DNA from 2 places in the Plantactinospora veratri genome. Region 1 is predicted to be linked to the other one. Evidence: riboswitches for the same ligand, from Rfam matches in the RefSeq annotation. Region 1 holds a riboswitch; the other holds the start of a gene.
The links. Region 1 has a riboswitch for cobalamin ahead of V1634_RS14545 (ribonucleoside-diphosphate reductase subunit alpha). Riboswitches for the same ligand answer to the same signal wherever they lie in the genome.

Region 1 (11,960 bases):
CGCGCCCCGGCTGGCCAGCGCCGTGCCGAGGGTCTGCTCGGCACTGACCACGCCGGGGAACTCGAAGTAGCTCACCGTCTCGACGCCGACGCCCTGCTGTGCGGCGTACTCCTCGTCGAGGCGGGGGATGACCAGCAGCGGGTCGCCCTCGCGGGGCATCCAGAGATAGACCGGCCGCTCGGTGGCGATGTAGAAGAACCCGGAGAGGAACGCCACGTCGGCGGGGGAGGTGGCCAGGAACCCGTCGAGGCCGCGTGCGTCGAGCGCCTCGGCGAGCCGGGCCCGGACGGACGAGTAGAAACTGTCGGGCAGACGCACGGGGTCAGCCTCCGTTTCGGCGGGGGTCTCGGATGTCGTTGAAGCGCATGCCGGCGACCGTCGCGGCGAGTACCAGCAGCAGGATGGCCAGCGACGGGAAGAGGGTCTGCCACCAGGCGATGGCGACCACGCCGCTGCGCTGGGCGTTGAGCAGGATCCGCCCCCACGACCAGGCGTCCGGGTCACCGAGGCCGAGGAAGCTCAGCCCGGCCTCGGAGATGACCGCCCGGGAGGCGGTGAGCAGCACGCTGACCACGATCAGCGGTACCACCGCCGGCAGGATCTCCCGGGTGACGATCCGCCATCCGGTGGCGCCGAGCACCCGGGCCCCGTCGATGTACGGCATCGCGCTGACCACCAGCCCCTGCGAGCGGATCAGCCGGGCCACCTCGGGCCAGGCGAAGACGCCGATGATCACGGTCAGCGTCCAGACGCTGGGGTTGACGATCGCGGCCAGCATGATCATCAGTGGCAGTGTGGGGAGTGCCAGCATCACGTCGGTGACGACGGTGCCGACCGCGTCGACCCGGCGGAAGTACGCCGAGGCGAGCCCGATCGCCGTACCCAGCACGATCGCGATCAGCGACGCCGCCACCCCGATCAGCAGGCTGGTCCTGGTCCCCCAGACCACCTGGGCGAAGATGTCCTGGCCGAGGTCGTCGGTGCCGAACAGGTGCGCGCCGGACGGGGACTGGAGCACGTTCGGGCTGGTGCCACCCGGCTCGTCCGCGATCAGCGGAGCGAAGATCGCCAGCAGCACCATCACCGCAAGCACGATCGCGGCGAGCAGCCCGGACGGTTGCCGGAAGAAGGTCCGCCACGCCGAGCGGGCCCCGACGGTCCGCTCCGCCGCCGGAGCGGTCGCCGCCGCCTCCGCCTCGGTCACCAACGGCGCACTCATAGCTGTACCTCGGTCGTTCGCGGTTGCGGGGCTCGCAAACCCGGCTCACTCCTCGCGCTCACAGTGGCCTCTTCCGTTCGCGACTGCGGGGCTCGCAAACCCGGCTCACTCCTCGCGCTCACAGTGGCCTCTTCCGTTCGCGACTGCGGGGCTCGCAAACCCGGCTCACTCCTCGCACTCACAGCCGGATCCGGGGGTTGAGGACCGCGTAGAGCAGGTCGGTGAGCGCGTTGGCGACCACCACGGTGATGGCGAGCATGATGAACGCTCCTTGCAGGACGGGATAGTCGCGTTGTCCGACCGCCTCGAAGATCAGCCGGCCGACGCCGGGATAGGCGAAGACGGTCTCGGTGAGCACGGCGCCGCCGACCAGGGTGCCGAGTTGCAGCCCCATCAGGGTCAGCGCCGGCAGGATCGCGTTACGCAGGCCGTGCTTCCACAGTCGACGCCGGCCGGAGAGCCCCCGGGCCCGGGCCGCCCGGATGTAGTCCTCGCCGAGTACGTCGATCAGGTTGGTCCGCAGCGTCAGCGCGTACGGGCCGAGTTGTACCAGTACCAGCGACGCGACCGGCAACACCAGGTGGTGCGCCAGGCTCAGGTAGGCGGCCGCGCCCCGGGTGTCCGGGTCGATCGCCCCGCCGATCGGGAACCAGCCGAGCCGGGCGCCGAGCCAGACCAGCAGCAGCATCGCCACGCTGGGCACGAAGAGGGCGTGCCCGGCGATGCCGAAGCCCTGGAGCAGCTTGTCCGGCCAGCGGCCCCGGTGTGCCGCCGCCGACACTCCGATCGGGATGCCGACGGCGATGGTGAGCAGGAACGCCACCCCGGCCAGCAGCAGGGTCCAGGGCAGCCGGTCGAGCAGGATGTCGGTGACCGGCTGGATCTGCCGGAACGAGATGCCGAAGTTGCCGTGCAGCAGCTCGCGCAGGTACGAGACGTACTGTTCCAGCAGCGGCCGGTCCAGCCCGTACGTCTCGAGCAGCGCCGCCCGCATCTCCGGCGTCATGTCCCCCTCGACCATCAGGGTCGTGGGGTCCCCCGGCAGCAACCGGAGCAGGAAGAACGTCGCGGTGATCGCTATCCAGACGGTCAGTACGGCCTTCAGCGCCCGGTTGAGCATGAAGCGTGCCACGTGGGGGACCCCTCCCTTCTACGTCGTCGCGCCGGTCAGCCGACCGGCTTGACCTGGGCCAGCGAGTAGGCGGTGACCATGCCGAGCAGGTCGGACGGCGAGGCCACGAAGCCGGTGAACTTGCTGGCGTTGTAGGCGAACTGGAAGTTCTCCACGTAGAGCGGCGTCAGGTACGCCTGCTCGTGCACCACCTTGTCGATGTTCTTGATCTTGGTGGCGAACGCCGCCGGGTCGGTGGTGGCCGCCGCGTCGTTGATCAGCTGGTCCATCTCCGGCGACTTGAGCAGGTTGTAGTTGATCCCGCCGGGGTTGCTGGAGAGGTAGGTGCTGCGCAGCTGGTCCATCGGGTTGTCGAAGACGCCCCACTGCGACGCGTCGATGTCGTACTCGCCGTCCTTGGTGCGGGACAGGAAGGTGTTCCGCTCCACGCACTCGTTGGTCAGCTTGATGCCGGCCTTCGCGGCACTCTCCCGGAAGAGCTGGACCACCCGGGTGATGTTGGCGTTCGACTGGTCGCAGGCGACGCCCAGCTCGAGGCCGTCGAAGAGGCCGTCGCCGTTGCCGTCGGAGTAGCCCGCCGCCGCCAGCTTCGCCTTCGCCCCGGCCGGGTCGAACGGGTACGGCTGGATCTCGGTGTTGTCGTAGTCGGCGAAGATCGGCGAGATCGGCCCGGCCATCTCCTGGGCGTCACCCTGGAGCACCGACGAGATGATCGACTTGGTGTCCACCGCCATCGACAGCGCCTGCCGGACCTCCTGCTTGGCCAGGTCCTTGTTGTTCATGTTGTAGGTCAGGTGGGCGAAGCCGAGCGCGCCGACCTTGGCCAGCTTGATCTTCGAGTCGTTCGCGAAGGTCTTCGCCGCCGACGCCGGGACCGGGGTACCCATCAGGTCGATGTCGCCGTTGCGCAGCGCCAGCATCATCGTGTTGACGTCCGGGTAGAGCCGGAACTCGACCTTGCCGACCGCCGGCTTGCCGCCGGGCGCCAGCGGGTACCTGTCGTTGCGCTTCATCACGTACCGCTGGCCCTTGGTGGCGCTCTCCAGCACGAACGGCCCGGCGCCGACCCAGTCGGAGTCGTTGGCGAACTTCGACAGGTCACCGGCGGAGGAGAAGACGTGCTTCGGCACGACCGACATCCAGAACCCGACGCCCTCGGCGAACGGCGCGTACGGCTGGGAGAGGTGGAACTTCACCGTGGTCGCGTCGGGTGCCTCGATCGAGGTGACCCAGGTCAGCTTCGCGGCCACGTTGCCGAGCTTGTACTTCATGATCGACTCGGCGCTGAACTTGACGTCCTCGGCCACCACCGGCTTGCCGTCGGTCCAGGTGAAGTCGTCGCGCAGGTGGAACACGGCGGTCTTGCCGCCGTTCTCGTAGGTGTACTCCTTGGCCAGCTCCGGCGCCTTCTTGGCGTTCTCGTCGATCCGCAGCAGGTGCGGGTACATCGCGTTGAGGATCCAGGAGTCGGTCTTGCTCAGCGACTGGAGCGGGTTGAAGTTCGACACGTCGGTGGTGGTGCCGATCCGCAGTACGTCGCCACCGCCGGAGTTCTCCCCGGACGACGAGTTGTCCTCGTTGAGCCCGCACCCGGACAGGGCGAGTGCGGCCGCCGCGCCGAGCGCGACCGCGACCCGCCACCGGCGGGTACGGGCGGAAAATGTCCTGCTCACCAAACCTCCCGAAGTACGCGAATGATGTTGCCGCCGATGACCTTGGCGATCTCGTCGTCGGAGTAGCCGTGCGTGACGAGCCAGCCGACGATGTTGCTGAAGCACTCGGCCGGGTTCTCCAGGCCGGAGACGTACGGCACCCGGGGGTGGTCGACGGCGCCGTGCGCCTTGCCGATCGCCAGGTGGCCGGTGAAGCTGTCGTGCAGCCCGACGTGGTCGCCGAAGTTGGTGTCCGGGCCGAACGCCACGTGGTCGATGCCGACCAGGTCGACGCAGTAGACGAAGTGGTCCATCACCGACTCGATCGAGTGGTGCGGATGCGCCTGCGATAACGTGGTGTGCGGGGCGGCTTCGATGCCGATCACACCGCCGCGCTCCGCGCAGGCCCGGATGACGTCGTCCGGCTTCATCCGGGGGGTGTCCCAGACGGTGCGGGCGCCGGCGTGGGTGATGAAGACCGGTACCCGGCTCGCCTCGATGACGTCCAGTGAGGTCCGGTCGCCGGAGTGCGAGACGTCGATGGCGATGCCGAGCTTGTTCATCCGGTCGACGGCGCGCCGGCCGAAGTGGGTCAGCCCGCCGTCGCGGTCCTCGGAGAGCCCCGAGCCGAGCATGTTCGCCTGGCTGTACGCGATCCCCATCTGGCGCACGCCGAAGCCGTACAGGATGTCGATCCGGTCCAGCTCGTTCTCGATCATCGTGGCCGCCTCCAGCCCGGCCACCAGGGCGAGCTGGCCGTTCCGCTTGGCGGTGAAGATCTCCTCCAGGGTGGTCGCCACGACCACGTAGTCCTGCTTGGCGATGTCGGCGAAGCGCAGCCCGATGTCGTAGATGACGTCGTCCCACTTCCAGGCGTGCTCGCTGGTGACGCAGCCGGTGCCGTTCATGAAGTTGTCGAACACCGCGGTCATGCCGGACCGGGCCAGCCCCTCGAAGCCGAAGGAGTTGCGCCCGGTGCGGTTGTAGTCCCGCAGCTGCGTCACGTCGGCCGGCAGGATCTTCGGGTGCTCGTGCAGCGAGATCGCGGCGTGCTCGCGCAGCAGCCGGGAGACCCGGTCGGATTGCTCGTCGGTCAGGCCGAGGTCGTGCGCGGGCACCCGGCCGAGTTGTGGGGCGAGGTCGAACACCTTGAAGTCGACCTGCGGGGTCAGATAGTCGAACGACCGGTATCCCGTATAGCGGGAAGCACGTTCCTGCACTAGTCAGCTCACCTCGGAACACTCAGAGGCATGAGGATGGAGGTCTGACCTCCTGCCTTTCCGGGACCGTACGTGAACTCGCTGCGCATTGGGAAGATCTCGTAATCTGACCGTTATCTGCCGCACCCCGCTGCCGCAGCGCCGGAAATCTGCTGGTAAAAGCCGTGCCGAGGCGAGAAACGGTCGTCGTCGGCGGTGTGGCCGCCGACTCGACCGGCCGCCCACCGGGCCGAAGAGCAACTTTTCGGAGGTCTGACCACTGCCGATCGGACCCACCGGCGAACCCGTTCGGTCGACCGCTGGCGGGGGCCCCACCCCAAACTCTGGGACGCTGCCCGGAGGCGACGGCGCGCGTGCCGGGCACGATCGGCGCGCGCGGGGTGGCTGAAATCGTCACTGGCCCGTCATTGCTGCCACGCCCGCCCGGCCGAAACGATGGAGGCGTGGACCACCGCCGTATCGTTTTCGTGATCTATCCGAGATTCCAGGTGCTCGACCTGACCGGTCCGCACGAGGTGTTCGCGCAGGCCGAACGGCTCGCGCCGGGCTACCGGCTGGAGACCGTCGCACCGCTGCCCGGGCCGGTCACCGCCAGCGGCGGCCTCAGCGTGATGCCGGACCTCGGCCTCGACGCGTGCGTCGGGCCGATCGACACGCTGGTGGTCGTCGGCGGCGCCGGCCGGGTCGAGGCGTGCGCCGACCGGCGGTTGATCGACTGGCTCCGCGCGGCCGCCGGGCGGGCCCGACGGGTGGCCGGCGTGTGCAGCGGGGCATTCCTGCTGGCCGAGGCCGGGCTGCTCGACGGCCGGCAGGCGGTCACGCACTGGGGGAGCTGCGCCGAACTGGCCCGCCGGTACCCGGCGGTGACCGTACGACCGGATCCGATCTTCGTCCGGGACGGTGCCGTCTGGACCTCCGCCGGGGTCACCGCCGGGATCGACCTCGCACTCGCCCTGGTCGAACAGGACCGGGGAGCCGAGACATCCCGGACCATCGCCCGCCGACTGGTCATGTTCGTCCAACGTCCCGGCGGCCAGGCCCAGTTCAGCACCCAGCTCGCCGCGCAGCGGCCGGCCCGTGGCGGGCTGCGCCAGCTCCAGGACTGGGTGGTCGAGCACCTCGCCGACGACCTCACCGTGCCGATCCTCGCCGCCCGGGCCGGGATGAGCGAGCGGCACTTCGCCCGGGTGTTCAGTGCGCAGACCGGCCAGACCCCCGCCGCGTACGTCGAGGCGGCCCGGGTCGAGGCCGCCCGGCGCCTGCTGGAGACCACCGACACCCCGCTCGGATCGATCGCCCGGCGCTGCGGGTTCGGCACCGTCGAGACGATGCACCGCCGCTTCCGGCGCACGGTCGGGGTCACCCCCGGCCGGTACCGCCAACACTTCGGCTGAGAGGACCCGCCATGCGTATCGTGATCCCACTCTTCGACCGGTTCACCGCGCTCGACGCCGTCGGGCCGTACGACGTACTCAAGCTGCTGCCCGGCGCCGAGGTGGTGTTCGCGGCGACCGCCACCGGGCCGGTCCGGAACAACGTCGGCAGCCTGGCCCTGACGGCCGATGTCGCGCTGGACGACGTCGACTCCTGTGACGTACTCGTGGTGCCCGGTGGCCCCGGCGTCGACGCACACCTGGCCGGCGGAGCACTGCCGGAGTGGATCCGGCGGGTGCACGACGGCACCCGGTGGACGACGTCGGTCTGCACCGGTTCGCTGCTGCTCGGCGCCGCCGGACTGCTGCGCGGCCGTACCGCGACCACACACTGGCGGAGCGCGGAGCGGCTGGCCTCCTTCGGCGCGACCTACTCGGCTCGACGGGTGGTCGACGACGGCAAACTGCTCACCGCGGCCGGGGTCTCCGCCGGAATCGACATGGCACTCACCCTTGCCGCGCGGCTCGCCGACCGGACCACCGCCGAGGCCATCCAGCTCGCCATCGAGTACGACCCCCAGCCGCCGTTCGACGCCGGATCACCGGCGAAGGCGTCCCGGGCGGTCCGGGAGCGGCACGCCAGCGGCCCGCGGGCGGGTATCCGCCCGGCATCCGGGTGAGCGCGGCTAGTCGGCGGGGAGGGGCTCGTCGTCCGGCGGGCAGAGCGTCGAGACCGGACGCTCCGGGTTCGTGGCGACCAGGCTGAGCAGGAACGCGAGATCGGTGAGCAGGCTCTCGACCGTCTCCGGCGTGAGGCGCCGCAGGTCGTACCTGGCATGCAGGCCGAGCCGCTCACCCGGTACGACGAGCAGGTTGAGCGGGTGGTGCGACGCCGACCACCGGCCGTCGAAGCGTACGGAGAGGGTCGACGCGTCGGCCGTACCGGTGAACAGGTCGTTGTCCATCGGGTAGCTCTCGAAGTCGAGTACGGTCTCGAAGAGCGGCACCTCGGCGGGCGGCCCGGCCCAGGACCGGACCAGTGCCGGCGGCACGTGGTCGAACGGGCGGGCCAGGGCCTGACGGGCCTGCAACCCCCGCAGCCACACCCCGACCGGCTGGTCGGGTCGGATCCGGACCCGGACCGGCACCGTGGTGGCCAGCGGACCGACCAGGGTCTCGGCCCCCGGTCCGGTCGCCCGGCCGGCGACCGTCGCGCCGATGACGACCTCGTCGGTGCCGGCGCGGGCGGCGAGCAGCCGGGCCCAGCAGCCCTGGACGACCGCGTCCAGCGTGAGTCGCTGCTGACCGATGGTCTCGTGCAGGAGCCAGGTGTCCTCGCTGGTCAGTTCGAGCGGGTATTCGTCGAACGCGTCCGCCGGATCTCCCTGCCAGTCCGGCGGATCGCTCTGTAGCGGTCCGGGCACGGGCCGGTCGGACAACTCCGCGCGCCAGAACTCCTCCGCCTCGGCGAGGTCACGCACGGCCGACCAGGCGATGTGGTCGCGGAACGGCATCGGAGCCGGCAACCCGGCGTCCCGGCCCTCGATGGCCGCGCGGTATTCGGCCAGCGCCTCGCGGAGCAGGATCGGCAGGCTCCAGCCGTCGACGACCAGGTGGTGGGCCGTCCAGACCAGCAGGTGTTCGGTCTCGGAGACGCGGAGCAGGGCGAACCGGCACAGCGGCGGTACGTCCAGCGCGAAGTTCCGGACCCGGTCGGCGGCGAGGAGTTCGGCGAGGCCGCGTCGACGCTGGCACGCCCGGATGGTCCGTAGGTCGTCGAGGTGCCATTCGGCCGGCGCCGCCGCCGCGACGACCTGGAGGGTCTCCCCGTCATCGCCCCGGACGAACCCGGTGCGCAGCACCTCGTGGCGGGCGATCACCCGGTCCCAGGCCTGCTGGAACTCGGCGACCCGCAGCCGGCCACGGATGACGAGGCGTACCTGCTGGAGGTCGCGGGCCGGATCCGCCTCGTCCGAGGCCGGGCGGAGGAGGTCACGCTGGACCGGTGAGAGGGGGTAGCCGCCCCGCAGGTCGACCGAACTGGTCATCCCGTCACCTCCTGAGGTCGGGTGGACGTGGCCGGAGAGCCGGGGACGACCAGCGGGCCCGGCGCGGTAGGCACCCGTGACGCGAGAAGAACTGAGAGGCTCATCTGGGCAGTGACAACTCCCTGTTCGAGCACCTGCCGGTACGAGGGCGACGCCGGACGGAAACATGGAGATCCATGATTCGACGCCGAGTGTCGCCGACGTTACCAGGGGTGGTGCGGCGCTGTCTCCCCGCCACGCGTCGGAACAGTGCCCGCCTTTTTCGCCGGAAATGTCATTGCTCGTCGTTCCGCTGCGCGGAACGCTGCTGCCCGCAGGTCAGGCCGATCGTCCACTGTGTGGGACGGCCAGGCCAACCCGGACTCCGGGTAGAGGTCGCCGGAGCGGTCGTACGGCCGGTGGCGAGGCTTCGTCAGCCCGCCCCGGACCCGTCCACGTCGCACCGCACACGTCGTCCGGAACTCCCGGCGAACGAGGGCGCTGATCCGTCCCTTCCGGACGCCAGCAGCGGGGGACCGGTACCCGCCGTGGTCGTGGCCGGTACGCGCGCTCGTCGCGGATCCGGGGCCGGGTGCCCTAGCGTGCCTGGCCCGGCGAGCCGGCGAGGTACTCCGACCAGGTGATCCGTCCCCGGTCGCCGGTCGGGGAGACCAGCGCACCCGCCCGGAAGGCGCGGCCGAGCCGACCCGGCACCGGTAGCCGGAGGAGCCGGCGCCGGAGCTGCCGGGCTGCCAGCCAGTCCCGGGCGAGCGTGCCGGCGTCCAGTACCGCCGGCCCACCGAACTCCTCCGTCGCCCCGCCGGGCGCGGCGGTCACCCGCCACCGCAGGTGCGCGGCGACGTCGGCGACGTCGACCGGCTGCGCGGTGATTCGCGGGTCGACGGGCAGCACCGGCAACCGGGCCAGCCGGCTCATCGCCTCGGCCAGGAACTCGTGGAACTGGGTGACCCGGAGCACCGTCCACGGCACCGGGCCGGCCGCGACCGCCGCCTCGGCCTCGATCTTGATCCGGAAGTACGGCCAGGGCACCCGGTCGGCGCCGACGATCGACAGGTACACCAGGTGCCGTACCCCGGCCCGGCCAGCGGCCTCGACCAGCCGCCGGGTACCGGTCAGGTCGACCTGGCGGGTGTAACCGCCCTGGTAGGGCGCGGACGCCAGGTGGACGACGGTGTCGACGCCGTCGACCGCCGTCGGCAACCCGTCCCCGGTGGCCAGGTCGAGCCGGATCCGGCGTACCGGGCCGACCTCCTCCGCCGGCCGGCCCGGGGCGGGTTTCCCGGTCGGTGCCGGAGTCCGGCTGGCGGCCCGCACGGTGTGCCCGGCCCGGGCCAGTTCCGGGGCGAGTACGCGGCCGAGCCGCCCGGTCGCTCCGGTGATCAGGATGTCCATGGTCTCTCCGTGTGTCGTGGGACCGGGCCGGAGCCGGACCGACGAGTCGGCGGCCGGGGCACGGTGGCATCGCAAGGACGGGCCAGGGCCGGCCGTTGTGACCGTCCCCGTAAGACCACGAGGTTCCGCCGTGCCCGGGCAGGCCGGTGGCGCACGTGGCGCACGCCGGACACGGCCGTGAGGTTGCCGACACGCCGACACGACATCTTGGGGTATGACTTTCTGACCATCCCTATATATGGTGTTGATCGCAGCTGGTTCGCACGCCGTCCGGCGTTCGAGGCAAGAGGGAACCCGGTGGGAGTCCGGGACTGCCCCGCAGCGGTGAGTGGAAACGACCGCCGTCATCACGCACTGGGTCGCCCGGCCCCACAGCCGGACGCCTGGGAAGCGACGGCCAGTAGGCGAACCCCGGGTACGCCCGTGGCCCGTCCACGAGTCCGAAGACCTGCCAGCGCGCCGCGTACGAGCCCGTACGCGGCGGTCCGAGGCCGCGCGGGACGGCCGACGCCACCGACGCACGTCAGCGCGTGCCCGTCGGCGTCCCCGCGCGGCTTCCTCCGCCACCGGAGGAGTCGAGTGCGCGAGGAGAGAGTTGTGACGGTCACCGAGGCCACGCCGAACGGGTCGGCGGCGGGAGACGGCGAGCGGTCGACGATGCGGGGAACCGCCCACCGCCCTGACTGGCGCGCCGGCCCGCCGCAGGCGCCCAGCGGCGGAGGCGCGCCCGGACCGGCCGACGTCGACACGATCGCCCGTGCGGTGCGCCGCCAGGCCGACGACCTCCCCGACGTCGACCCGGTACGGCTGGCGACCCGGGTGGTCAACGGCCTGCCCGAGGGGGCCAGCGCGGCCGACCTGCACCGGCTCTGCGTGCAGACCGCCGCCGAGCTGATCGGGGAGGAGCCGCAGTACTCCCGGTTGGCCGCCCGGCTGCTCGCCGGATACCTCGAACAGGAGGTCCGGGGACAGGGCGTCGACTCGTTCAGCGAGTCGATCCGGCTCGGCCACCGGCACGGCCTGATCGGCGACGAGACGGCCGAGTTCGTCCGGACGTACGCCCGCGCGCTGGACGACGCCGTCGACCCGACCGCCGACCGGCGCTTCGAGTACTTCGGGCTGCGTACGGTCTACGACCGGTACCTGCTGCGGCATCCGGTCGACCGGCTGGTGCTGGAGACCCCGCAGTACTGGCTGCTCCGGGTCTCCTGTGGACTCTCCCGTACCCCGGCCGAGGCGATCGGTTTCTACCGGCTGATGGCGTCGCTCGCCTACCTGCCCAGCTCGCCGACGCTGTTCAACTCGGGCACCCGGCACACCCAGATGTCCTCCTGCTATCTGGTCGACTCGCCCCGCGACGAACTCGACTCGATCTACGACCGGTACGCCCAGGTGGCGCGGCTGTCGAAGTTCGCCGGTGGGATCGGCATCGCCTGGTCCCGGGTACGCTCCCGGGGCGCGCTGATCCGGGGCACCAACGGTGCGTCCAACGGCATCGTCCCGTTCCTGCGTACCCTCGACTCGTCGGTCGCGGCCGTCAACCAGGGCGGTCGGCGCAAGGGCGCGGCCTGCGTCTATCTCGAACCGTGGCACCCGGACGTCGAGGAGTTCCTGCAACTGCGGGACAACACCGGCGAGGAGGCCCGGCGGACCCACAACCTGAACCTGGCCAACTGGATCCCGGACGAGTTCATGCGGCGGGTCGAGGCGGACGAGGTCTGGTCGCTCTTCGACCCGGACGAGGTGCCGGAGCTGCCCGACCTGTGGGGGGCGGAGTTCGACGCGGCGTACCGGGCCGCCGAGGAGCAGGGCCGTTATGTCCGCCAGGTCCGGGCCCGGGACCTCTACGGCCGGATGATGCGCACGCTGGCCCAGACCGGCAACGGCTGGATGACCTTCAAGGACACCTCGAACCGGCTCTGCA
Region 2 (11,960 bases), on a different contig from region 1:
CGGAGCGGGCGCGGGATCGTCCGGATCCGCTCAGACGGTGCTGGGTCGGTCGGCACGGCGGGGCCGCCGCCACCGGTATCCGGCGACGAGTCCGAGCCCGGCGAGCGCCACGACCAGCAGCGTGCCGGCGACCAGCAACGCCCGCCGGGACGTGCTCGTCGCCTGATCCGGCGCCGCTTCCGAGCCGGCCGGCCCGGCCGCGGCACTCCGGTCGTCGACCGGTGCCGGGGCGGCCGCCACCTCGAACGGGTTCCGGTCCGGGTCGACCGGGACCGTCGGCGGCCGGATCGCGCCGGGCCAGTACTTCTCGGTCTCGGCCGCCTGGAGCGGCGCCGGCACGCCGAGCAGCGCCAGCCCGCCGGGCACGGTGAGGGTGCCGATCCGGTAGTCGGTGAACCGGCCCTGTACGGCGGTCACCGTCCAGGCACCGGCGTGCGGTACCGCGACGGCCGCCGCGTAGTGCGCCGGCTCCGGCAGTGCCGTAGCCGGGAACGACAGTGAGGCGCCCTTTCCGTCCTCCAGCCGCAACGCCACCCGGCCGAGATCACCCTCGTAGGGGTGGAAACCGTGCTGGAGCACCCAGAGCCCGATCGTGTAGCCCCGGCCCGGTTCCAGCCGCTCCGGCAGCGGGTCCAGCAGGGTGGCCGCCCAGTTGCCGGCCTGAGCGGGCGTCGGGGCGAGCAGTAGGGTGCCGGCCAGCGCGACCAGGGTCGCGGCGACGGCGGCGAGCATGCGACGGGTGCGCATCGTTGACCACCTCCACCGAGGACGAGCCGCGTCCCCGCCGCCCGGTTCCCGGCCCCGCCGGTACGCCGGAAAGTCCCCGGACGCCGACGGACCCGGCACTCCGGGTGGAGCGCCGGGTCCGTCCGGCGTCGCGCGGTGGTCCCGCCGCCGGTCAGCGGCCGGGCAGCGGCACCCGGGACCAGTCGATGTCCGAGCCCAGATAGAAGCTCGGATACGACGGCTGGTTGTACGTCGTCTGCTGCCGGGCCACTTCGACCCGGTACTGCGGATCGTGCATCAGCGTGTAGAGCTTGCGGTCGGTCAGCTCGGTGCTCAGGTAGATCCGGATCGCCGAACTGTCCACCGTGCGGACGAGCAGCTCCTCACGCCAGTCCCCGAGGACGTCGGCGACCAGGCCCGGGTTGCCCTTCGTCCCGTTGTTGGTCCGGGTTCCCTCGGCGGTGAGCAGCCGGCCCCGCTGCCAGTCGTCGATGGTCGGGGTCACCTCCTGGGCACCGTTGACGATCTGGGTGGTCATGTCGGCCGCCCATCGGATGCTCTGGTTGGTGCCCGGGATGACGGTGCCGAGCAGGTCGCCGTCGGCGGTACGCAGACCGGGCCCGTCCGGCTGGCCGCCGACCACGGTCGCCCAGGTCTCCAGGCCCGGCTCGGCGGGTACGACGTCGCCGACCATGCCACGTCCGGTGTCCACGCCGGTGTAACCGCCGTATATCACCTCACCGGTACGGGCGTCCCGCAGCGCGTAGCCGTACGGCGCACCGGTCGCGCCCTCGTGCACCATGAAGATCTCCAGCCCGGGACGGGCCGGGTCGATGTCGGTGACGTGCAGGGCGTCGCCGTGCCCGACCTTGGCCCGGGCACCCGGGTTGGCGCTGCCCGGGGGCAGGATGCCGTAGGAGCTGTAGAGCAGGCTGCCGTCGTGGTCGATGGTGGCGCCGCCGTAGACGATCTCCTGCTTGCCGTCGGCGTCCACGTCGGCGACGCTGAGCGAGTGCGCGCCCTGGGTGGTCAGGGTGCCGTACTCCGGGTCGGTGCCCTCCCGGCCGTGCGGGCCGTCGTTGAACGGGTTGCTCATCGGTACCCAGCCGCTGTCGACGTACCAGCCCTCGCGCAGCCGCCGGCCGTCCCAGCGGTAGGCGACCAGCGTGGCCCGGGTGTAGTAGCCCCGGGCGAAGACCGCCGACGGGTGCCGGCCGTCCAGGTAGGCCACTCCGGCGAGGAACCGGTCCACCCGGTTGCCCGGCTCGATCCGGCTCATCGCGTAGTCGCCCCACATCAGCCCGTCGTCGTGCCGGCCGGGCTTGTAGTGGATGGTCTGCAGCTCGCGGCCGGTCCCCCCGTCGAAGACGGTCAGGTATTCCGGCCCGTCCACGATGAAGCCCTGGAACGCCCGCAGCGCGTTGCGGGCGCTGCGCGCCGGGGCGTAGACGTCGAGGAAGTGGTCGACCAGCGCCTCGGCGTCCGGCCGGGAGAGCGGGTAGGTGTAGGTCGGGGCGAGTCCGAAGGCCTGCTCCAGGGTGGCCGGCCACCGCCCGGCGACCACCTCGGGGTGCCGGTGCCAGCCGAGGAAGAGGTCGACGAGCTTCTGCCGGTACTTCTCCGGGGTCAGCCGGTAGTCGTCGGTGTGCGCGTACCCGGCCCGGACGTCCTCGCGGGGCATCGTGACGTACCGCTCCGAGACGATCCGGCCCTGCCGGTCGTACCGGGTGACCTTGGTGCCGGGGGCCGTCTTGAGCATCATCTCGGCCCGGTTGTCGCCGTCGAAGTCGTAGACCAGGAACTGCGTGTAGTGCGCCCCGGCCCGGATGTTGACCCCGAGCGAGACGCGGTGCAGCAGGGTGCCGTCGAGTTCGTAGGTGTCGAGGTAGACCTCGCCGGTGTAGCCGACCTGGGAGACGTCCTTGGAGTTCGACGGATCCCACTTGACCACGTACTCGTACTGCCCGTCGCCGTCGACGTCGCCGACGCTCAGGTCGGACGCCGAGTAGGTGTACGCCTCACCGGTCGGGGTCACCCCGTCGGCCGGCTTGCGCAGCGGCAGGTCCCGGTGGCCCTCGGCCCACGGGGTCACGGCCGCGCTCCGGGCGCCCGTCCGGCCCCGGACCACCGCCGCGACCTGGTAGGCGGCGGTGCCGGTGCCGGCCCGGTCGAGATAGTTGGTGCTGTCGGTGACGGTGCCGATCCGCCGCCCGTCCCGGTAGACGGCGAAGTCGGCCCCGGTCAGGCCGGTACGGCTCCGGCCGGTCGCCTCGGCGCCGAGGAGTCGCCAGCTGAGGAACACCCCGTCGGGGGTGGCGACCGCGACGAGCCCGCGGTCGAGGCGTTCGAGGTGGGGTCCGGCGCCGTGTCCGCCGCCGCCCTGGCCGGCGGAGACCGCCGCCGGACTGCCGACCAGCAACACGGTCACCGAGAGGGCCGCGACGGCCGCCCGCGACAGCGAGGCGAATCTCCGGCCGCCCCTGGTTCGAGATCTCATGGGTCTCCAATGTGGGTCCGACCCGATCCTGCCGGTGGGACGAACGCGACCGGGCTGAAACGATACAACCCACTGAGAATTCTGGATCCCGGGCCGGCTTGTCAAGGTCGCACCCGCCCCGAACGGCGGCGTTTCAGCCGGACACCGCGATCTCCAGCACCAGGCAGGCGAGGGCGAGCGCCAGGAAGCTGCCGGCGTAACCAACGGTGCCGAAGACCCGGGCCCGCAGGTGCACGGTCACCGCCCCGACGAAGAACAGCACCAGGCCGGTCGCCGCGGCGAGCCCGACCGCCGGCACCCCGAGCAGGCCGAGCAGCAGCCCGGCCGCCCCGGCGGCCTTGAGCGCGGCGAGCGGCGGCAGCCAGGACGGCGGCACACCCACCCGGGCGGAGTTGGCGAGCACGAACTCCGTCCGGGCCAGGTCGACGGCGGCACTCCAGGCACAGGCCACGATGGTCAGCAGGGCCACCACGACGTACGCGGTCAGCACGGCGCACCTGCGGGCTGCCGGTGGACGGGCAGGGCCGGGCGGCTGGCGCGGGGCACCATCGGTAGTCTCACGGGGTCGCTCCCCTCGGCTCTCACGGACACGGTCGTCTCGGGCTGGTCACCCCCATGACGTCTGATGCCTGGAGAAGGTGACCCGTGAGCCCCGACGAATTCCTCGCCGACCGGTTCGCCCGCGACCGGCAGCACCTGCGGGCGGTCGCCTACCGCCTGCTCGGTTCGCTGCCCGACGCGGAGGACGCCGTACAGCGGGCCTGGCTGAAGGCCGACCAGGCCGACCTGCGCGAGGTACGCAACCTGAGCGGCTGGCTGACCACCGTCACCGCCCGGGAGTGCCTGGACATGCTGCGGGCCCGGAGCCGCCGGGCCGAGGTCGCCCTCCCCGACCCGGAGTTCCCGGCACCGGGCGCGACCCCGCTGACCGCCCCGGAACGGACCGCGGAGGAGGAGGTGCTGCTCGCCGAGTCGGTGGGGCTGGCGCTGCTGGTGGTACTGGACCGGCTCTCACCGGCGCAGCGGGTCGCCTTCGTGCTGCACGACCTCTTCTCGGTACCGTTCGAGGAGGTCGGCCGGGTGCTGGACCGCTCCCCGGCGACAGCGAAGAAGCTGGCGAGCCGGGCGCGGGAGCGAGTGCGCGGGCCGGCTCCCAGACAGCGCCGGCTCGCCGCCCGGCACCTCCCGCTCGTGGCGGCCTTCCTCGCCGCGTCCCGGGGCGGCGATCTGGACACCCTGCTCGACCTGCTGGCACCCGATGTCGTGCGCAGGGCCGATCCGGTGCTGCTGCCCGCCGGGATGCCGACCGAACTGCGCGGGGCGCGGGCGGTGGCGGAGGAGACCCGGCACTTCGCCGCGCGGGCCCGGCTCGGTGGTACCGCCTGGGTCGACGGCAGCCCGGGGATCGTGATCGCTCCGCGCGGTCGGCTCAGCGCCGTGCTGCGGCTGACCGTCGAGGCGGGGCGGATCTGCGCCGTCGACGTGATCGGCGACCGGGACCGGCTCGACCGGGTGACCATCGCGGTTCCCGACGACACCGGCCGGTCGCCGGAGCACGCCCCGTAGTCCCGGCGGGGGCGACCTACCGCAGTACGCCCCGGACGGCCAGTTCGAACTCGGGGCGGCGCAGCGAGGCGCCGAAGACGGGGCCGCCGGGTTCGAGCAGCCGCCCGGCGGCGAGGCTCTCCAGCCGTACGGCGTCGTAGCCGATCCGCTCGACGACCCCGGCCACCAGGTTCGTCGCCGCCCTGTCGTCGCCGGCGACCCCGAGCGCGCGCCGGTCCGGGTCCCCCGCCGGTCGGCGCTCCTCCTCGATCTGGTGGTAGCCGGCGTGGTTGAACGTCTTCACCACCGTCGAGCGGTCGAGCCGCCGGGCCACGATCTCGCTGCTGCCGTACCGGGGGTCTTCGAACATCTCCTGTACGCCGTCGGTCGGCGGCCAGTAGTTCATCGTGTCCACGACCAGCTTGCCGGCGACGAGTCCCGGGTCGAAGTCCGGAAACCGGTGCAGCGGGATCGCCAGTACCACGAGGTCGGCGTCGCGTACGGCGTCGGCGGCCCACCGTGGCTCGACGCCCGGCACCAGGATCTGGGTGATCAGGGCGATCCTCTCGGGGTCACCGGAGGCGGCGATCGTCACCCGATGGCCGGCCGCGAGCGCGACCCGGGCGATCACCGGGCCGACGTGTCCGGCACCGAGTACGGCGATCCGGGGCAGCGCCGAACCGTTCATGATCGGGAAGTCCTCGCGGCGAGAGCCGCCGGCACCCGACGGGGGCGCTCCGGCCGCGTCACCGGCACGGCGGCGACGGCGGGAGCGTGCCGACGGATCAGACCCCGCTGTGTCCGCACGACCCTCCCCCGTCTCGTTGACGCGTCAAGTATACCCGGGCAACCGGGTCGGCCCGCCGGTTACTCCGGCTCGGCACCGTCGGGCCCGACGCCGGGCGCGGTGAGCCGGAGCTGCCACCCCGGGCCGCGCCCGGTCAGCCGCACCACCGCCAGCGGCGCCACCTCAAGCCGCCAGAAGGTGGCGACCGGCAGCCCCAGTGCCCGGACCAGCGCGGCCCGGACCACCACCGGATGGGTGACGGCGACGATCCGGCCACCCCGGTCGCGCTCTCCGGCCAGCCAGCGGCCGACCCGGTCGAGCAGCGCCTCGACGGACTCGCCGCCGTGCGGGGCCGCCCCGGTGACATCGAGCCAGTCCCGCAGCGCGTCGGGCTCCCGGGCGGCGACCTCGGCCAGGGACAGCCCGGTCCACCGCCCGTAGTCGCAGTCGGCCAGCTCGGGCACGGCGGTCGGCCGCAGGCCCAGCGCGTACCCGGTCTGCCGGCCCGCCTCGGCCGGAGTGCTGAGACAGGCGTCGACCCGGCCGAACGGCCCGCGCCGACCCGACCCGGTGTGGGCCAGGGCGCGGGCCGCCGCCAGACCGGCGCGATCCAGGCTCTCGTCGCCGCCGCCGAAGACCGTCCGGCGCAGGGCGGCGGTGTGCGCGTGGGCCACCAGGTGCAGACTGGTCGGGCTCACCGTCCGGCCGGGACCCCGGCACCGTCCGGCGTCCCGGCGGACTGCCCCGGCCCACCATCGACAGGCCGCCGCCGCTCCCGGCCCCGCCAGCCGAGCAGCACGGCGAAGAGCAGGCCGATCCCGGTCCAGAGCACCACCTGGGTACCCAGCGAGGCGAGCCGGAACTCCCACAACAGGGTCGCCGGGAAGCCGTCCGGCACCTCCGGGTACGACGGCAGCACGATGTAGGCGACCACGGTTACCAGCAGGAAGCCGCCGACCGCCGCCGCTGCCCGCAGCGCGTACGGGGTGTGCGGGGCGACCGAACGGTGGGCGAGCGCACCGGCCCAGACGGCCACCAGGCCGAGCACCACCAGCAGCAGGTAACTGCCGGTCCGCTGGTCGATGGTGTCCGGGTTGCCGACCGCCGGAGGGTTCGCCGGATACTTGCCGAACGGCACGACGACCGCCCCGAGCAGTGCCGCGCCGGCCAGCAGCAGTGCCGCCCGGCCGTCGTCGGTGCTGTGCAGTCGACGGCGCAGCAGGACGTACCCGATGGCAAGCAGGCCGCCCATCGCGGCACCGAACAGTCCGGTGGCGAGGAAGAGCCCGGCGCGCTGACCGTCCCGGCCGACCAGTTCCTCGGCGTGGTGGTCGGCCTCGACCCCGGGTGTGCCGTGGGTCGCCGCTTCCTCGATCGCGATCGCGGCGTCGATCCGCGGCTCGCCGACGAAATAGGCGAAGGTCCCGGCGACCAGACCGGCGACCAGGCCTGCGAGCAGGCCACGCAGCAGTACGGACAGGAACGTCGGCACGGCGTCGAGTCGATCAGTGGCAGGGGACGCCGAGCAGGTGCCGACCGTCGTGCATCAGCTCGTGCAGGTACGTGCCGCTGCGTGAGACGGCCCCCTGGTCGAAGGCGACCAGGTAGACCAGCAGGGCGAGCAGCGCGACGACGGCAAGGGCGGTCCACAGTAGCCGGACGGAGACGACCGGGTGGGAGAGCGGACGGGCCGGAACAGGGCTGGACATGCGCGTAGAACCTCCTCGGGGATGACGCGTCCCCGTCGACAGGCTGCGACGACCGAGCGTCCTGGCTCGCGGGACCCCGACCGGGTCGGGACCGCTCACAGTGGCGCGACCGCGCCGGACTTTCACCGGCTTCCCTCGTACCGCCGCAGATGGCCAGTCGACCGTAACCGGGTGGTACCCGCCGGTCAACCGGGGCACCGGTGCGGCGGCCCGCCCACGGTCGGCCGGTACGGCGTACCGCCCGCTCCGGGTGTCGGAGGTCACCGCCGGAGCACCGTCCGGTTGTGCCGGCCAGGGTCGGCCGATACCGTCGCGCCCGTGACGACCCGGGTGCTGCTGCTCGGCGGCACCGCCGAGGCGCGCGAACTGGCCGCCGCGCTGGCCGGCCGCCCCGACACCGTGGTGGTCTCCTCGCTGGCCGGGCGGGTCGCCGATCCCCGGCTGCCGGTCGGCGAGGTGCGGATCGGCGGGTTCGGTGGACCGGCCGGACTCGCCCGCTGGCTGACAGAGCACCGGATCGACGTACTCGTCGACGCCACGCACCCGTACGCGGCCCGGATGAGGTCGTCGGCGGTGCAGGCGGCCGAGGCGACCGGGGTGCCGTACCTGCGGCTGGAGCGTCCGGGTTGGACGGAAGGCCCCGGGGACCGGTGGCACCGGGTACCGGATCTCGCCGCCGCCGCCGAGCTGCTGCCCCGGCTGGGCCGCCGGGCCTTCGTCACCACCGGCCGGCAGGGACTCGGCGCCTTCCTGCACCTGACCGGCACCTGGCTGCTGGTCCGGGTGGTCGACGAACCGACGGTCCCGTTGCCGGGCAACGTCACCCTGCTCCGCGACCGGGGGCCCTATCAGGTGGCGACGGAGCGGGAACTGCTGACCGCGCACCGGATCGACGTGCTGGTCAGCAAGGACAGCGGCGGGACGTACACGATGGCGAAGCTGGCCGCCGCCCGCGAGCTGGGGCTGCCGGTGGTGCTGGTGGACCGGCCGGCGCCGGTCGCCCTGCCGGCGACGGTCGGCGAGGTGGCCACCGCGCTGGCCTGGCTGGAGCGGGCGCTGCCGGCAGGCTAGCCGGCCCGGAGCGGGCCGGGAGCCTGGCCGGGCCGGCGGTGCTCAGCCGGGGTAGGTCCGCGGTGTCCAGACCACGGTCGAACCGTCCGCCCGCCGGTCGGTCCGGGTGGTGGAGGAGCCGACGATCAGCAGGCAGCGCATGTCCACATCGGACGGATCGAGTTCGGCCAGCGGTACCACGGTGATCCGCTCCCCCGGCCGGCCCACGTCCCGGGCGATCACCACCGGCGTGTCGGCGCTCCGGTGCCGCAGCAGGACCTTCCGGGCCGCCTCGACCTGCCACCGCCGGCTGGCCGAGGCCGGGTTGTAGAGCGCCAGCACCAGGTCGGCGGCGGCCGCACCGGCCAGCCGCTGCTCGATCACGGCCCACGGCTTCAACCGGTCCGAGAGCGAGAGCACCGCGAAGTCGTGGCCGAGCGGGGCACCGATCCGGCTCGCCGCCGCCTGCGCCGCGGTCAACCCGGGCAGCACCCGTACCGGTACGGCGCCGAACCGCTCGTCGGTGGTGGCGACCTCCAGCACCGCCGTGGCCATCGCGAAGACTCCCGGGTCACCGGAGGAGACCACGGCCACCCGGGCGCCGGCCAGGGCGAGTTCCAGGGCGTGCCGGGCCCGGTCGATCTCGACCTGGTTGCCGGAGGTGTGCCGGTGCTGTCCGGGGCGGTGCGGCACCCGGTCGACGTACGGGCCGTAGCCGACCAGGTGCTCCGCCTCGCGCAGCGCCTGGCTGGTCTCCGGGGTGAGCCAGCGGGTGCCGGCGGGACCGAGGCCGACCACGGTCACCCCGCCGGCCGGTGCCCCGCCCCCGGGCTGCGCCGTCGGGCCGGTCGACGCCATCGGGCCGGGCTCCGCCGCCGCGCCGGGTTCCGCGCCGAGACCGGCCGCCACGGCGTCGCCGGTCGGGCTGGTCAGCACGGCCAGGGAGAAGTACGGCACCCCGTCCGGGTCGACCTCGGCCAGCGGCAGCTCCCGGCCGGTCGGCGTGGTGGCCCGCTCGACGTACCAGGCGTCGGCCAGCCGCCCAGCATCGGCGAACGCCGCCCGTACCTGCGGAAACGTCCGCCCCAGCTTGAGTACGGCGGCGGCGTCGGTGTCGGCCAGCCGGCGGGTCAGCTCGTCGGCCGGCAACGTCCCGGGCAGTACGGTGAGCACCTCGTCCCGCTCCACCAGCGGCCGGCCCAGTACGGCGGTGGCGGCGCTGATCGAGGTGACTCCCGGCACCACCTCGGCGGGGAACCGGTGCGCGAGCCGCTCGTGCAGGTACATGTAGGAGCCGTAGAACATCGGGTCGCCGGCACAGATCACCACCACGTCCCGACCGGCCGACAGGTGCGCGGCGAGCCGCTCGGCGCTGGCGTCGTAGAACTCGGTGATCGCCGCCTCGTAGCCGCCCGGATGGTCCGTGGTCTCGGTGGTGACCGGGTAGACGAGTGGCTCGGTCAGCTGGCCGTCCCGGAGGTAGGGCGCGGCGATGGACCGGGCGATGCTCCGGCCGTGCCGGGCCGAGTAGTAGGCGACCACGTCGGCGGCGCCGATCACCCGGGCCGCCTTCACCGTCACCAGTTCGGGGTCGCCCGGACCAACGCCGACGCCACGGAGCGTCCCCACCCGGCCACCGGTCCCGGTCGACCCGCCGGCCAACTCGGTCGCGCTCATTCGACCTCGCTCGCGATCGCGTTGACGGCGGCGGCGGTGACGGCGCTGCCGCCGCGCCGGCCGTGCACCACCAGGTACGGGATGCCGGCGCCGTGCCCGGCCAGCGCCTGCTTCGACTCGGCCGCCCCGATGAAACCCACCGGTACCCCGACGACCGCCGCCGGCCGGGCGGCGCCCTCGTCGATCATCTCCAGCAGCCGGAACAGCGCGGTGGGGGCGTTGCCGATCGCCACCACGGCACCGTCGAGCCGGTCCCGCCACAGTTCGAGGGCGGCGGCGCTGCGGGTGGTGCCGAGCCGGCGGGCCAGCTCGGGCACCTCCGGGTCGCGCAGCGTGCAGAGCACCTCGTTGTCGCGGGGCAGCCGGGCCCGGGTGATGCCGGCGGCCACCATCACCGCGTCGCAGAGGATCGGCGCACCGGCCCGCAGCGCGGCCCGACCGGCGCGGACCAGGTCGGGCGCGGCCTCGACGTCGTCGACCAGGTCGACGCTGCCACTGGCGTGGATCATCCGGACCACCACCGGCGCGAGCTCCGGCAGCAGCGCGGAGAGGTCGGCCTCGGCCCGGATGGTCGCGAACGACCGCCGGTAGATCTCCGCACCGTCGCGGATGTACTCGTAGCTCACTTCTGCCTTCCTGCCCGTGCGGCCAGGGCCGCCGCCGGGGTGCCCGGTCGACTGGTGCCGCCGGCCTCGATCCGGTACCCGGTGCCGGTGGCGACCGCCAGTACGGCCGGTCCGGCCGGTCGGCCGCAGCCCCGCTCGCAACCCACCACGTGCACCGGAAGGGCCGCCCCGCCCGCCGTACCGGCGTCGGCCAGCGCCTCGGTGACGTCCCGCCGTACGTCGGCGAGCGCGCTGGCGCAGCCGGGCCGGCCGGTGCAGGCGGTCACGCCGAGCCAGGGCGAGTCCGGGTCGACCAGCAGGCCGGCCGTGGCCAGCCGGCCGACGATATCGGGTCCCTCGGCGTCGAGCACCAGGCTGCGCCACGGCGTGACGACGATCTCGTCCGTGCCGGCGAGATCGGCCAGCAGGTCTGCCTGGTCGGCGGTCAACCGGCCGAACCGGGTCCCGGCCACCAGCACGCCGTTCGGGTGGAGGCCGACCACCGGTGCCCCCGCCTCGGGACGACGACCCGGCACGGTGCCGACATCGGATGTCCCGACCGGGGCCCGCTCGGCCGGTGCCCCGTCCTGCGCCGTCCGGTGCAGGAGGTCCGAACCGTTCACAGCGGCGGTGGGGCGGTCGAGCGCGGCCGTCACCCGGGCCGGCCCGTCCGGCAGGTCCGCCAGCCGCCACAGGTCCCGGCGGTCGCCGCGTAGCCGCAGGAAGGCGCGGGCGGCCGCGATCAGCAGCGCGACGGCGTCGTCCGGGCCGGCCCGCAACCCGGTGTCGGTGCCGGCCAGCCACAGAACCTGCGAGCCGCCGGTCCAGCAGAGGTCCGCACCGAGGGTGGCGACGTCGTGCCGGCCGTCGTCGAGGGCGAACAGGAACCGCCCGCTGAGCGACGCCAGGTCGGCGGCGCCACGCAGCGCCGCGTCGAGGTCCCGCACCATCGGGCGTACGTCGAGCCGCCCGGCCCGGTCCCGCCCGCTCAGCGGGGAGGCCAGCAGATTGCGTACCCGTTCGTGGGTGGCGGTGGGCAGCAGCCCGGCCTCGGCGACCCGGTCGGCGACCCGGCGTACCGAGGCGTCGTCGGCGAGGCGGCGGAGTTGGAGGTTCGCCCGGGAGGTCAGCTCCAGCGCGCCGTCGGACTCGACCCGGGCGAGGTCGGCGAGGACCCGCAGTTGGCCGGGGCGCAGTTGACCGCCGGGCAGCCGTACCCGCACCAGCAGGCCGTCGGCCGCCTGATGCGCCCGCAGCGCACCGGGACAGCGGTCCTCGGGCGGCCGGGGGGACGGGGTGGCGAGGGCGGACACGGGCTCATCGTAGAGTCGTGGTCCTCGGCGCCGGCCGGCGGCGAGAAAAGC

Region 2: another riboswitch for cobalamin. It lies ahead of V1634_RS17750 (CbtB domain-containing protein); the one in region 1 lies ahead of V1634_RS14545 (ribonucleoside-diphosphate reductase subunit alpha).

What each region holds. Positions count from the first base shown of each region.
Region 1 covers NZ_JAZGQL010000008.1:514,610-526,569, reverse strand. Annotated here, with positions in the region: gene V1634_RS14590 (M24 family metallopeptidase) at 1-318, opposite strand, end outside; gene V1634_RS14585 (ABC transporter permease) at 323-1,219, opposite strand; gene V1634_RS14580 (ABC transporter permease) at 1,398-2,351, opposite strand; gene V1634_RS14575 (ABC transporter substrate-binding protein) at 2,387-4,024, opposite strand; gene V1634_RS14570 (dipeptidase) at 4,021-5,223, opposite strand; gene V1634_RS14565 (GlxA family transcriptional regulator) at 5,667-6,617, shown strand; partial or broken gene V1634_RS14560 (DJ-1/PfpI family protein) at 6,629-7,150, shown strand; gene V1634_RS14555 (condensation domain-containing protein) at 7,283-8,644, opposite strand; gene V1634_RS14550 (SDR family oxidoreductase) at 9,221-10,036, opposite strand; cobalamin riboswitch at 10,275-10,506, shown strand; gene V1634_RS14545 (ribonucleoside-diphosphate reductase subunit alpha) at 10,694-11,960, shown strand, end outside.
Region 2 covers NZ_JAZGQL010000012.1:202,449-214,408, reverse strand. Annotated here, with positions in the region: gene V1634_RS17785 (hypothetical protein) at 31-747, opposite strand; gene V1634_RS17780 (rhamnogalacturonan lyase) at 899-3,223, opposite strand; gene V1634_RS17775 (DoxX family protein) at 3,357-3,713, opposite strand; gene V1634_RS17770 (sigma-70 family RNA polymerase sigma factor) at 3,869-4,789, shown strand; gene V1634_RS17765 (NADPH-dependent F420 reductase) at 4,806-5,456, opposite strand; gene V1634_RS17760 (histidine phosphatase family protein) at 5,636-6,253, opposite strand; gene V1634_RS17755 (CbtA family protein) at 6,250-7,047, opposite strand; gene V1634_RS17750 (CbtB domain-containing protein) at 7,061-7,264, opposite strand; cobalamin riboswitch at 7,299-7,441, opposite strand; gene V1634_RS17745 (cobalt-precorrin-6A reductase) at 7,583-8,335, shown strand; gene V1634_RS17740 (precorrin-2 C(20)-methyltransferase) at 8,378-9,991, opposite strand; gene V1634_RS17735 (precorrin-8X methylmutase) at 9,988-10,617, opposite strand; gene V1634_RS17730 (precorrin-3B synthase) at 10,614-11,909, opposite strand.